Regions from separate parts of the Variovorax restrictus genome, predicted to be linked through region 3. Evidence: predicted binding sites of a transcription regulator. Region 3 holds the regulator's gene; each other region holds the start of a gene.

Region 1 (3,188 bases), on a different contig from region 3:
TGCGGCTCATCGAGCATCAAGTTCGCGCTGTTCGATGCCGGCGCGTCGCCGCTGCCGCGCGTGCCGGCCTGGAACGGCAAGGTGCAGGACATCGGCGGTCCGGCGCCGACCTATGGTGAAACCGGCGTCGCGCCGGGGCCGGTCGCCCTCGACGCGCAGCAGCCGTACCACGCGGCGCTGGCGCACATCCGCGATCGCGTGACCGCCCGGCTGGCCGGCCGCCCGCTGGCGGCGGTGGCGCACCGCGTGGTGCATGGCGGCAGCAAGTACGCGGCCCCGGTGCGCATCGACGCCACGGTGCTGGCCGACCTGCGGGCCTTCGTTCCCCTGGCGCCGCTGCACCAGCCGTTCGCGCTGGAGGCCATGGCCGCGCTGCTGGCGTCGCAGCCGGCCCTTCCGCAGGTCGCCTGCTTCGATACGTCCTTCCACCACACCTTGCCCGCCGTCGAGCGGATGCTGCCGCTGCCCTACGCCGCATGGGAGCGGGGACTGCGCCGCTACGGCTTCCATGGCCTGTCGTACGAGTACCTGTCGGTGGCCTTGCCCGAGCGGCATGGCGAGCGCGCGCGTGGCCGCACGATCGTCGCGCACCTGGGCAGCGGCGCGAGCCTGTGCGCCATGCAGGGCCTGCGCAGCGTCGCCACGACGATGGGCTTCTCCGCGCTCGACGGCGTGATGATGGGCACGCGCACCGGCGCGCTGGACCCGGGCGTCGTGCTCTACCTGATGGAGGTCGAGCAGCTCACCGTGGCGCAGGTCGGGCATCTGCTGTACCACGCGTCAGGCCTGCTGGGCGTGTCGGGCGTTTCGTCGGAGCCGCGTGTGCTGCTGGCCGCGGAGGACCGGGAAGACGAGGTCGGCGAGCGCGTGCGTGCCGCGCTGGCGCTTTACGTTCGCCGCATCGTGCGCGAGATCGGCGCGCTGGTGGCGGTGCTCGGCGGGCTGGACCTGCTGGTCTTCACGGCCGGCGTGGGCGAGCACAGCACGCCGATCCGCGAGCGCGTCTGCGCCGCGCTGGGCTACCTCGGCCTGGTGCTGGACGATGCGGCCAACGCGCGCCATGCCCCCTGGATCTCTGCCGCCGACAGCCGCGTGGGCGTGGCGGTGGAGCCGACCAACGAGGAGTGGATCGCCGCGCGCGATGCCGCGGCGCTGCTGTTCCGCGCCAGCGCCGACGGCTCGGTCGACTGATGCCGACGATTCGCCGCGACGCGGTGTTCATCCGGGCCGTCGGGCGGACTTGATCGCCATCAAGCGCCCGCCGAGGCGCCGCACCTAGAGTGGGGGCCGATCCCCCCTTCATCCACCGCCGCACCCCGGCCGATCGAGTCCCTCCGTCATGTACCGAAAGATCCTGGTCCCCATCGATGGCAGCACGACCTCGCAGCGCGCGCTGACCGAAGCTGCGCAGTTGGCGCAGCTCTGCGGCGCATCGCTGGTGCTGCTGCACATCGTCGACGACGCTGCGCACGTCAACGGCTTCGAGCGACCGGCGGTCTACCTCCAGGACATCCGCCCGCGCTTCCTCGCGGCCGGCCAGGCGCTGCTCGACACCGCCAAGGCCGGGCTGGCCGGCACGCCGGTCGCAGTGGAGACCGTGCTGGTGGAATGCTGTGGCGACCGGGTGTCCGAGCGCATCGTCGAGCATGCGGCGACCTCCGGCGCCGACCTGATCGTGCTCGGCACGCATGGCCGGCGCGGGGTCGACCGCCTGCTGCTCGGCAGCGACGCCGAGCAGGTCGCGCGCCTGGCGCCGGTGCCCGTGATGCTGGTGCGCGCGCAGCGCGACTGAGCATCGGTCAGCGCACGGGTTCGATCGTGATCACCGTGAGCGTGCCGTCGAGCTTGTCGGCGGTGAACCGCACCTTGTCGCCGGCCTGAACCTGCGTGAGCAGGGCGGGCTCCTTCACGCGGAACACCATCGTCATCGGGCTCATCTCGATGTTCGGAATCTCGGCGTGGCGCAGCGTGATCTTCTGCTGCGCGATGTCGACCTTGCGCACCTCGCCGTCAACCAGAGGCAGCGGCGCCTGGGCGAAAGCGGCGAGGGACAGGGTGGCCAGGCCGAGGGCCAGGGGCGTGATGAAACGTCGCGTCATGACGGCTCCTTTCGTCCGTGGGTTCAACGGTGGCTGCTGAAGACACGCGAGCCGCCACCGGCCAGCACCAGCAGCACGTCGTAGGGGTCCCGCCGGTCGCCGTACACCGCACCGTCCATGCCCGGCGAGCCGATCGGCATGCCGGGAACGGCGAGACCCACGGCGCGGGGACGTTCCTTGAGCAGTCGTCGCAGATCGGCTGCCGGCACATGACCCTCGATGGCGTAGCCGTCGACCTGGGCGGTATGGCAGGAGCCGAACTTCGCGGGGATGCCCAGACGTTGGCGCGCCGCGGCATTGCCTTTGTCGTGCACGCGCGTGGCGAAGCCGTTGGCATTGAGGTGCTTGACCCAGTCGAGGCAACAGCCGCAGTTGGGGTCTTTCCAGATGTCGACCATCGGTGCGGCCGCATGGGCGCCGGACGTCAGCAGCGTGCCGACGGCGAGCAGGGCGAAGGGCGTGTGGCGCAGAAGCGTGCGTCTGTTCATGAGGGACTCCTTGAAATTCAGCGGGTTCATCGGGCGGGCAGCACACGCACGCGCCCGGCCATGCCGAGTTCGTAGTGGTCGCCGACCAGGCAGGCGAAATCGAAGTCGCCGGGGCGGTTGAAGTGCCACACCAGCTCGCCCGTTCGGCCGGCCTTCACATGCGCCATCCACGGGTCGTCATGCTCAATGGTCGGGTGCTTCTTCATCTGTTCGGCATGCTCGTCGATGGTCGCGCGAGTGCCGAGCACCAGCTCGTGCAGCTCCTTGCCGCGGTTGCGCAGGCGCAGGCGGACGGTCTCGCCTTCGCGCACGTCGATCACCGATGGCGTGAAGCGCATGTCGTCGGTCATGGCGATGTCGATGGTGCGGCGCACGGCCCGGGCTTCGCCGGCAATGCCCCAGGCCTGCTGTTCCGCGGGCAGCGCGGCCTGCGCGGCACGGGGCGTGTGCGCTTCATGCGCCAGGACGAAGGCCGGCGCGGCGAGCAGGGCACTCGCCATCAGTGTGCGTAAGAGGTTCATCGCGAATCCTTCGAGAGAGGTGAGGGGGTTTCAATGTGCGTGGCCACCATGGCCGGAAGGTTTGCGAACGCTGGCGTCGG
Region 2 (3,188 bases), 1.2 Mb from region 3:
AGCAGGGGCGCGAAGCGCGCATCGGCGGCCATCGCATCGATGGCCTGCGACACCTCGCGCGGACGATGTTGCCAGGAGCGCGGCCCGACGGCGCTCATGTCGCGATGGTTGTCGCCGGCGTGCTCGGGCATCGCCACGGTGAAGCCGGCTTGCACCAGCGCGATGGCCAGGTCGGCCTGCGGCCAGGGCGAGCCACCAGAGCCATGCGACATCACGACGAGCCGGCCATTGCCGCGCTGCGGTGCCGCGTCGAGTGCCGCCTCGACGACGAAGGGCCCGCGCTGCAGCCGTGCGGTGGGCGCGGCCGTGGGATAGAAGACAGTGATCGGGCCGCTCTCGGGCGGCGCGGCCAGCGTCGTGAGGCCGGTGGCGGCGACCACTGCGGCGCTCGCGAGGCCGAGCGCCGCGGCGGCCAGCAGCCGCCGCAGGCCCGCGGCTACCACGGCTCCCCCCGGCTGCTCGCTGGGAGCTTCGCGCGTTCGCGCCGCACCATGCGTTCCATCAGGTCGCTGCCGGGCGCGAACACCCAGACCGAGAGCCCATGGAAGAGCAGGCCGATGCCCCAGCCGAGCAGCGGGAAGATCGCCCAGGCCCGGCTGTTGTAGAGCGACAGCGCGATCAGCCCGAAGTTCACCGCGACATAGACGCTCGCGTGGAAGAAGAAGCCCAGCTTCGCCCTGGCGCGGCGGCGTGCCAGTCGGTCGAGTTGAATGTCGGTGTGTTGTTGCATGGAGGATTTCGGTGGTTTCAGGCGCACTGGGTGGGGGTGACGAGGGCGGCGTCGCGCCGCAACGCCAGCTTCCACAGCCGCAGGCCGCGCGCCATGAAGATGCCGCTGAACGCACCGTACAGCACGCCCAGGCAGAGGGCGAAGGTCAGGTCGTCCGCCATCGCAGGGTGCATCGTCAGCTGCACGCCCACCGCGTACTTGGTGAAGAAGATGCCCATCATCAACACCAGCGGCACGGCGCTGCCGCCCACGTGGAAGCGGCGCGTGGCGGCGTTGTAACGGGTGCTGTCCGGCAGCGGCCGCTGCTGCACGATGAAGCCGGCCACCAGCGCGGCCGCGGCCCAGCCGAGCCCGGCGATCGGCTGGTGGCTGAAGACCGACAGCACCCCGTAGATCGACAGGGCGGTCATGGCGAGGGGCATCGCGGTGGCGCGCAGGAGACTCAGGCGATGCGACAGCAACTGGCGGCCTCCCAGCCACAGCAGCAGGGCGAAGAGGGCGAACACCCAGCGGGGTGTGCCGGCGAGGATCTGGGTCAGCATGAGGGCTCCTGGACGCAGGGGTGGATGAAAAGGTAGAGGAGGTGGCAACGGACGCGACTGTGCCCGGGCCGCGAAGACCGCGACAGCGCGATGCGACGAAATGCGCACTGGCGGTGCAGGATGTCGGCGGCAGGGGTGAACCGCACGGACCGCGCTGGCCTGGGGCGCACCGCGCCTGTGCCACGCCCTTGATCTGCGTCAAGGGAAGGGCGCCCTGCGCCCGCAAGATCGGTGCTGTCACGCGTCCGCCCCAGGGCGCGGCACCGCAAGGGCGTTCATGAACTACCCCACCATGCTTGTCCACCTGGACCGCTCCCCGCGCAGCGCCACGCGCGCAACGCTGGCGGCGGGCTGGGCCCGGGCCTTCGGAAGCCATCTCGTCGGGCTCGTGCCGACGGGCCTGTACGACGGGGTGATCCCCGCCGATGAGATCGACGGCAGCGCGGACGATTCCGTGGCCGCATCGGCGGGCCACCTCAAGCGCCGTTCGGACGCCATTGCCCGCGCCTTCCACGACAGCATCGCTGGCGACGGTCCCCTGTCCTGCGAGGTGCGACTGAGCGACGAGCCCACGGTCCAGGCGCTGGTGCGGCATGGGCGCACCAGCGACCTGGTGGTGCTGGGCCAGGACGGCGTCGGCGAGCCTCGGGACATCACGGCACACCGGCTGGTCGACCCGGTTCTGCTGGCGCTGGGCCGTCCGGTGCTGGTGCTGCCTGGCGTCGGCACGGTGAGCGGCTTGCCCCGCCAGGTGCTGGTGGGGTGGGACGGCTCGCGCGCAGCGGCGGTCGCGCTGGGCGCGGCCGTTCCCGTGCTGCGCCGTGCCGCACGGGTCACCCTGGTCTCCCTGCGCCACCCGGGCGACATGGCGGCTCCGCCCGATTGGCAGATCCCCGAGGTTCTGGCTTTCCTGCACCGGCACGGCGTGCGGGCCACCGCCGAGTCGGACGTGGTCGAGAGCGGTCTGGCCGATGCACTGCTGTCGCGGGTGTCCGACCACGGCGCCGACTTGCTCGTGGTGGGCGCCTACGGCCATGGGCGCCTGCGGGAGCGCGCGCTGGGCGGCGTGACGCGGCAACTCCTCGCAGAGATGACCGTGCCACTCCTGCTGGGGCATTGAACATGTCGGCCCCGATCGCCCCGGGGCCCCCTGCCATGCCCGACGCTTTCTCGACCGGCCTTGCGCAGGCCTGGTGGAACGGCAGCGTCGCCGCCGATGTGGCGATGGCGCCCCTGGGCGGTGCGGACGCCGTCGCGCAGCGCGCCCGGCAGCGCCTGGCCGATCTGCTGGCGCATGCGGCACGCCACTCGCCGCTCTATCGGAAGGTGCTCGGCGGGCGCCCGGCGTCGGCGCTGCGGCTGGCCGACCTGCCGGTGATGCGCAAGGCCGACCTGATGCAGCGCTTCGACCAATGGGTGACGGACCCGGCGCTCACGCTGGACGCGCTGCGCGCCTTCATGGCGGACCGCTCACGCATTGGCGAAGCCTTCGGCGGGCGGTACATCGTCTGGGAGAGTTCCGGCAGCAGCGGCGCGCCGGGCATCTTCGTGCAGGACCCGTTCGCCATGGCCGTCAACGACGCGCTGGAGGCCCTGCGGCGACCGGTCCTCGATCCGATGCGGGCCTGGGTCGATCCCCTGGGGCTGACCCAGCGCATCGCGTTCGTCGGCGCCATCGACGGGCACTTCGCCAGCACCGTCTCGATCGAACGCCTGCGCCGGCTCAACCCGTACCTGGCGCCCCGGTTGCACGGCATCTCCTTCCTGCAGCCCATCGCGGCGCTCGCGGCCGAGATCGATGCCATGGCACCGACCGTGATCGCCACCTACCCCAGCGTGGCGCTGCTGCTCGCCGAAGCGCATCGCCGTGGCCAGCTGCGCACGCGGCCACGCGAGATCTGGACAGGCGGCGAGGA
Region 3 (3,188 bases):
TGCGCCGCGCCGCGGCCATCAGGTCGAACACCTGCGCCGCAGGCTGGATGCGGTGCACCGCCTTCTGCACGGCGGGGTCGAAGTCCTGCACGCCGAAGCTCAGGCGGTTGAAGCCCATCGCCGCCAGCGTCTCGAGCCGGCTCGCGTCGATGGTGCGCGGATCGATCTCGATTGAATACTCGCCGTCGGGCGCCAGCACGAAGGCGCTGCGCAGGATGTCCATCAGCCGCGCGAGGCTGGCGTCGTCGAGGAAGGTTGGCGTGCCGCCGCCCAGATGCAGCTGGCTCACCAGCGCGCCGCGCCCGAGCTGCGCCACCTGCAGGTCGACCTCGCGCGCCAGGTAGCGCAGGTACTCGTCGGCGCGCTCGTGGTGCTTGGTGACGATCTTGTTGCAGGCGCAGAAGTAGCACAGCGAGTCGCAGAACGGCACGTGCACATAGAGCGACAGCGGCAGCGCACGGGCGCTGGTGCCCGTGCGGCGCTGGCGCAGCGCCTGCGCGTAGTCGTCGCAGCCGAAAGCCTCGACGAAGCGGTCCGCCGTCGGGTACGAGGTGTAGCGCGGGCCGGCGACGTCGAAGCGCTTCAGGGTCGCCGGCGTCATCACGGGTGCAGCAGAGGCGGCAACCCGCTGCAGACGGGTCGGTGCGGCGGATTCGGTCAGGAGGGTGGATGGCATGGTGGTTGGAGCGCTCAGGGCTCGTCGACTGTGCCGCCAACCGGGCCCGTCTTCATTGACGCCCGTCAAGCCTGCGCACCCACCGCTCGCGAACAATGCCCTCAAACCACCGAAGCGTCGGCAGCGCACTCCCCGCCTGCCCCGCCCGCACCCATGACCCCCGAAACCATCAAAGTCGCCTGTTCCAACTGCAACCTGCGCGAGTTGTGCATGCCGATCGGCCTGCAGCCCGCCGACCTGAAGCGCATCGACGAGATCGTTGCCACGCGCCGCAAGGTGAAGCGGCGCGAAACGCTGTTCCACAACGGCGAGCGCTTCACCTCGCTCTACGCCATCCGCACCGGCGTCTTCAAGACCCGCGTGACATCGGAAGACGGCCGCGACCAGGTCACCGGCTTCCAGATGGCCGGGGAGATCATCGGCCTGGACGGCATCGTGAACGACCACCACACCTGCGACGCGGTCGCGCTCGAAGACGCCGAGGTCTGCGTCATGCCCTTCGACCGCATCGAGGAGCTGTCGCGCGAGGTGACGGCTCTGCAGCGGCATGTGCACCAGATCATGAGCCGCGAGATCGTGCGTGAGCACGGCGTGATGCTGCTGCTGGGCAGCATGCGCGCCGAAGAGCGCCTGGCCGCATTCCTGCTGAACCTGGTGCAGCGCCTGCATGCGCGCGGCTTCTCGCAGTCGGAGCTGGTGCTGCGCATGACCCGCGAAGAGATCGGCAGCTACCTCGGGCTCAAGCTCGAGACGGTGAGCCGGACGCTGTCGAAGTTCGTCGAAGACGGCATCGTCGCAGTGCAGCAGCGCCACGTGCGCATCGTCGACGCCGACAAACTGCGCCGGCTGGTCAACGCTCCGGCGTGTTGACCTCGCGCCGCGACATCGCGAGCAGCGCGGTCAGCGCGCTCGAGCCCATCGCCAAGATCCAGAAGACGAAGAAGCTCGCGGTGTAGAGCCCCTGGCGCGACAGCGGCAGCGGCTCGCCGCGCCAGTGCACGTCGCTCGGGTCGACCATGGCGAACACCAGCATCTCGACGACGCTGGCCAGAAGGAACGACGGCCAGAGAATCCAGGCCAGACGGCGAATGCGGCGTTTCATCGCGTTCGGCTCACCGCTTGGGGAGCGGTACGTCTTCGCTCGGCGTGGCCGCATGGTTGCGGCCGGTCTGCGCGGGCATCAGCTTCTTGTCGGCCAGCGTCTTGTTGATCTCGAGGCCCTGGCGGTAGTAGTCGGCCGCGATGACCGGGTCCGGTGTGCGGATGGCCAGCCACAGCGTGGCGAAGCCGGCCACCACGACGATGGCCGGGCCGGCGATCACCATCCACACGTACGGGAACTTCCACCACGGCTCGGCCGCGTCGTCCGTGCCGTCGGGCGTCTTCGATGCAAGGGCATTCATGGGTTGTCTCCTGGGGGTTCAGCGCGGAACGAGAAAGATGGCTTTCTCCGACACATGGGCGCCGCCGTCGGCGGCCCGCACGTCGAAGTAGACCGGGTGCGAGCCCACGGGCGCGGCACCGTAGGGCAGCTGCAGTCGCACGGCGACCCAGCGTGACTCCGCGGGCTGCACCTCGACCGTGTCGCCGGCCACCACCGAGAGACCATCGAGGCCGCTGGTGGTGATCTGGTAGCGCTGCGGTCGCTCGGTCGCGTTCATGACCTGCAGGCGATAGACGTTCTCCAGCATGCCGCCCTCGACGATGCGGGCGAGCGAGGCGCGGTCGCGCACCACGTCGACCTTCAGTGGCGTGCGCGTCACCAGGCTCGCGAGCAGGCCGATGCACAGTGCGGCGAGCACGCTGCCGTAGATGAGCACGCGCGGACGGAACACCCGCGCGAGCACCTGGCGTGCCGACCAGCCCGCGGCCAGGCCGTTCTGCGTGGCATAGCGGATCAGCCCGGGCGGGTAGTCCATCTTGTCCATCACCGTGTTGCACGCGTCCACGCACAGGCCGCAGCCGATGCATTCGTACTGCAGCCCATCGCGGATGTCGATGCCGGTCGGGCACACCTGCACGCACAGCGTGCAGTCGATGCAGTCGCCCAGACCGTTGCGCTCATGCTGCTTGCCGCGCGCGCCGCGCGGGTCGCCACGCGCCGCGTCGTAGCTGACGATGAGCGTGTCGCGGTCGAACATCGCGCCCTGGAAACGCGCGTACGGGCACATGTACTTGCAGACCTGCTCGCGCATGAAGCCCGCGTTGCCGTAGGTCGCGAAGCCGTAGAAGAAGGCCCAGAAGACCTCCCACGAGCCCATCTGCGTCTGCAGGAAGGCCATGCCCAGCTCACGGATGGGCGTGAAATAGCCGACGAAGGTGAAGCCGGTCCACATCGCGATGCCCAGCCACACGATGTGCTTGAAGGTCTTCTTGACGCCCCGTTCCATCGTCAGCGAGCCCTTGTCGAGCCGCATGCGCGCGCTGCGGGCGCCTTCGATCTTCTCCTCGACCCACATGAAGATCTCGGTGTAGACCGTCTGCGGGCAGGCGTAGCCGCACCACAGGCGGC
Region 4 (3,188 bases), 1.5 Mb from region 3:
TCGACCACGCCTTCGCGCTGGCACTGCTCTTCGTAGAGCTGGTAGATCTCGACCTTCTTGCGGTCGTCTTCGCTGCGCACCTCGACGTCGCGCGGGCGCAGGCCGTCTTCCTTGGCGCCGGCGATGAACCATTGCGTCTGCTTGGCGGGAAAGCGTTCGTCGTCGACGTTGAACTGCTTCATCAGCCGCTTGATGGCCGAGAGCTGGTCCTGCGTGTCGAGGATCTGGAAGGTGGACGGCAGGTTGGCCAGCTTCCAGTGCGCGCGCAGGAAGCGGTTGCACAGGCCATGGAAGGTGCCGATCCACATGCCCCGCACATTGACGGGCAGCATCGAGGTCAGCCGCGTCATCATCTCCTTCGCCGCCTTGTTGGTGAAGGTCACGGCCAGGATGCCGCCGGGCGACACCTGGCCCGTCTGCATCAGCCAGGCGATGCGGGTGGTGAGCACCCGCGTCTTGCCCGACCCGGCTCCGGCGAGGATCAGCGCGTTGCCCGCAGGCAGCGTGACCGCCGCGAGCTGCTCGGGGTTGAGGTTGGCGAGCAGGGGCGAGGCGGCCGCTGGAAAGGAGGGGGCGCCGGCGGAGGCGTCGTGCGAGCCGAAAAGAGACATCCCGGCATTGTAGGAAGCCGGGGTCCGCGCGGTGCCCGTGCCGCTTATTTCACCAGCTTCAGCGTGCCCTTCATGATCGCCGAGTGGCCGGGGAAGGAGCAGAAGTAGGTGTAGCTGTCGGCCGCGCCGAGCTTGGCCACGGCGAAGGTCACGCTGTCGCTTTCGCCACCGCCGAGGACCTTGGTGTGCGCCACGACGCGTGCGTCACCGGCCTTCACATAGTTCTGCGGAAGACCGGCGGCGATGCCGTCGGTGGCCACGGCCTGCACGTCGGCGGTCTTGGTCAGCACCCAGTTGTGGCCCATGGCCTGCTTCGGCAGCTTGCCGCTGTGTTTCAGCTTGACGGTGAAGTCCTTGCACGCCTTGCTCACTTCGATGACGGGCTTGTTGAACTGCATGGCGTCGTTGCCTTCGATCTCGACGGTGCAGTCGGCGGCGAAGACGGAGGACGAGGCGAAGGCCAGGACGGCGAGGGCGGCGTAACGATGACGAAACATGAGAACAGTCTCCAGGACGGTGAAGCCGCGCAAAAGCGCTGCGGTGCGGACAGTGTGACGGCATCGTCCCCCGCAACACTGACCGGCGTCAAGGCGCACGCGTGACGTTGCGGCTTTGAAACACCCCGCCGAAAACGTTGCCGTGGATCAAGGAAGCAAACCTTGCCCCTGCGGACACTGGGCCTCGGCATCCGACCCCTCGTGTCGGTCACTACTGGAGTCCCAAGACCATGAAGAAGAATCTCGCCCGCGCCCTTGTCGCCACCCTGCTCGGCACGCTGTGCGCCGTTCCTGCGCTGGCGCAGGAAGCCCAAGGCAACTGGCTGGTGCGCCTGCGCGCCGTGCACCTCGATCCGGCCGACAAGTCGGATGCCATCGGCGCCCTCGCCGTGCCCAAGGATGCAATCACGATCAACAACAAGACGATCCCCGAGCTCGACATCACCTACTTCTTCACGCCGAACATCGCCGCAGAGTTGGTGCTGACGGTGCCGCAAAAGCAGCGCGTGACGGTCGAGCAGAGTGCGCTCGGCGGCCCGGTGGACATCGGCACTTTCAAGCACCTGCCGCCGACGCTGACCCTGCAGTATCACTTCATCCCGGAAGGCACCTTCCGCCCCTACGTCGGTGCCGGTTTCAACTACACGCGCATCAGCTCGGTCAACCTGAACGTGCCGACCGTCGGCCGACTCGGCCTCGACCACAACAGCTTCGGCCTGGCCGTGGGCGCCGGTTTCGACATCAAGGTCGCCAAGAACGTGTTCCTGAACTTCGACGTGAAGAAGGTGCAGATTCGCACCGACGTCAGCATGAACGGCACGAAGCTGTCGACGGTCAAGGTCGACCCGCTGCTGATCGGCGTGGGCATCGGCTACCGCTTCTGATCGAGCACAGCCGGTTCGCGAATAAGGTCTATACAAAAGGAACCTCGCACGCGAGCCGGCACCTGCCTAGAATCGGTCACCGGGCCCAAGTTTCTTGTCGCCCGGTTTTTTTTCGTCTGCAAGACGCTGAATCGACCGGGCCGGGACCAAGCGCCCAACGCCGCCGGAAATCGTTCCGACGGTGCACCTTCACAGGAGCTTGGTTTCTCATGCAGATCTTCGATTACGACAACATCCTCCTGCTGCCGCGCAAATGCCGCGTGGAAAGCCGCTCGGAATGCGACGCCAGCGTCACGCTCGGCGGCCGCAGCTTCCGGCTCCCGGTCGTGCCGGCCAACATGAAGACGGTGGTCGACGAGCGCATCAGCCTCTGGCTGGCGCAGCACGGCTATTTCTATGTGATGCATCGCTTCGACCTCGACAACGTCAAGTTCGTCAAGCACATGCACGCCAAGGGCACCTTCGCCTCGATCTCGCTGGGCGTGAAGCAGGCGGACTACGACACGGTCGACCAATTGGCCGCGGCCGGCCTCGTGCCGGAATACATCACGATCGACATCGCGCACGGCCATGCCGACACGGTGAAGGCCATGATCGGCTACCTCAAGGACAAATTGCCGAAGAGCTTCGTGATCGCGGGCAACGTGGGCACGCCCGAAGCCGTCATCGACCTGGAGAACTGGGGCGCCGACGCGACCAAGGTCGGCATCGGCCCGGGCAAGGTATGCATCACCAAGCTCAAGACCGGCTTCGGCACGGGTGGCTGGCAGTTGAGCGCGCTCAAGTGGTGTGCGCGCGTGGCGACCAAGCCGATCATTGCCGACGGCGGCATCCGCGACCACGGCGACATCGCCAAGAGCATCCGATTCGGCGCGTCGATGGTGATGATCGGCTCACTCTTCGCCGGCCATGAGGAATCGCCCGGCAAGACGGTCGAGGTCGACGGCGTGCTCTTCAAGGAGTACTACGGCTCGGCCAGCGACTTCAACAAGGGCGAGTACAAGCACGTCGAAGGCAAGCGCATTCTCGAGCCGATCAAGGGCAAGCTGGCCGACACACTGATCGAGATGGAGCAGGACGTGCAGAGCTCCATCAGCTATGCGGGCGGCAAGGCGCTGATGGACATCCGCAAGGTCAACTATGTGACGCTCGGCGGTGCCAACGAGGGCGAACACCTGCTGATGTAGCGCCCCCGT

What was found. Region 3 encodes FNR, which switches genes on or off when oxygen is low (the NO sensors DNR and NnrR bind a similar motif). Its sites were predicted from a motif close to TTGATNNNNATCAA; they were not measured.
Region 1: the regulator FNR is predicted to act here: its motif matches at 1,241-1,254, upstream of ACSFA0_RS18270 (universal stress protein).
Region 2: the regulator FNR is predicted to act here: its motif matches at 1,461-1,474, upstream of ACSFA0_RS08430 (universal stress protein).
Region 4: the regulator FNR is predicted to act here: its motif matches at 1,246-1,259, upstream of ACSFA0_RS07045 (OmpW/AlkL family protein).

What each region holds. Positions count from the first base shown of each region.
Region 1 covers NZ_JBPJZH010000002.1:773,677-776,864, forward strand. Annotated here, with positions in the region: gene ACSFA0_RS18265 (acetate/propionate family kinase) at 1-1,191, shown strand, start outside; gene ACSFA0_RS18270 (universal stress protein) at 1,340-1,792, shown strand; gene ACSFA0_RS18275 (copper-binding protein) at 1,800-2,099, opposite strand; gene ACSFA0_RS18280 (DUF411 domain-containing protein) at 2,123-2,587, opposite strand; gene ACSFA0_RS18285 (cupredoxin domain-containing protein) at 2,614-3,108, opposite strand; gene ACSFA0_RS18290 (multicopper oxidase family protein) at 3,139-3,188, opposite strand, start outside.
Region 2 covers NZ_JBPJZH010000001.1:1,779,010-1,782,197, forward strand. Annotated here, with positions in the region: gene ACSFA0_RS08415 (alpha/beta hydrolase family protein) at 1-443, opposite strand, end outside; gene ACSFA0_RS08420 (2TM domain-containing protein) at 437-730, opposite strand; gene ACSFA0_RS08425 (DUF6622 family protein) at 748-1,272, opposite strand; gene ACSFA0_RS08430 (universal stress protein) at 1,550-2,392, shown strand; gene ACSFA0_RS08435 (phenylacetate--CoA ligase family protein) at 2,428-3,188, shown strand, end outside.
Region 3 covers NZ_JBPJZH010000001.1:2,981,215-2,984,402, forward strand. Annotated here, with positions in the region: gene hemN (oxygen-independent coproporphyrinogen III oxidase) at 1-601, opposite strand, end outside; gene fnr (fumarate/nitrate reduction transcriptional regulator Fnr) at 830-1,546, shown strand; gene ACSFA0_RS14090 (hypothetical protein) at 1,527-1,778, opposite strand; gene ACSFA0_RS14095 (FixH family protein) at 1,789-2,079, opposite strand; gene ccoG (cytochrome c oxidase accessory protein CcoG) at 2,098-3,188, opposite strand, start outside.
Region 4 covers NZ_JBPJZH010000001.1:1,503,531-1,506,718, reverse strand. Annotated here, with positions in the region: gene ACSFA0_RS07055 (UvrD-helicase domain-containing protein) at 1-611, opposite strand, end outside; gene azu (azurin) at 656-1,108, opposite strand; gene ACSFA0_RS07045 (OmpW/AlkL family protein) at 1,339-1,992, shown strand; gene ACSFA0_RS07040 (GMP reductase) at 2,202-3,179, shown strand.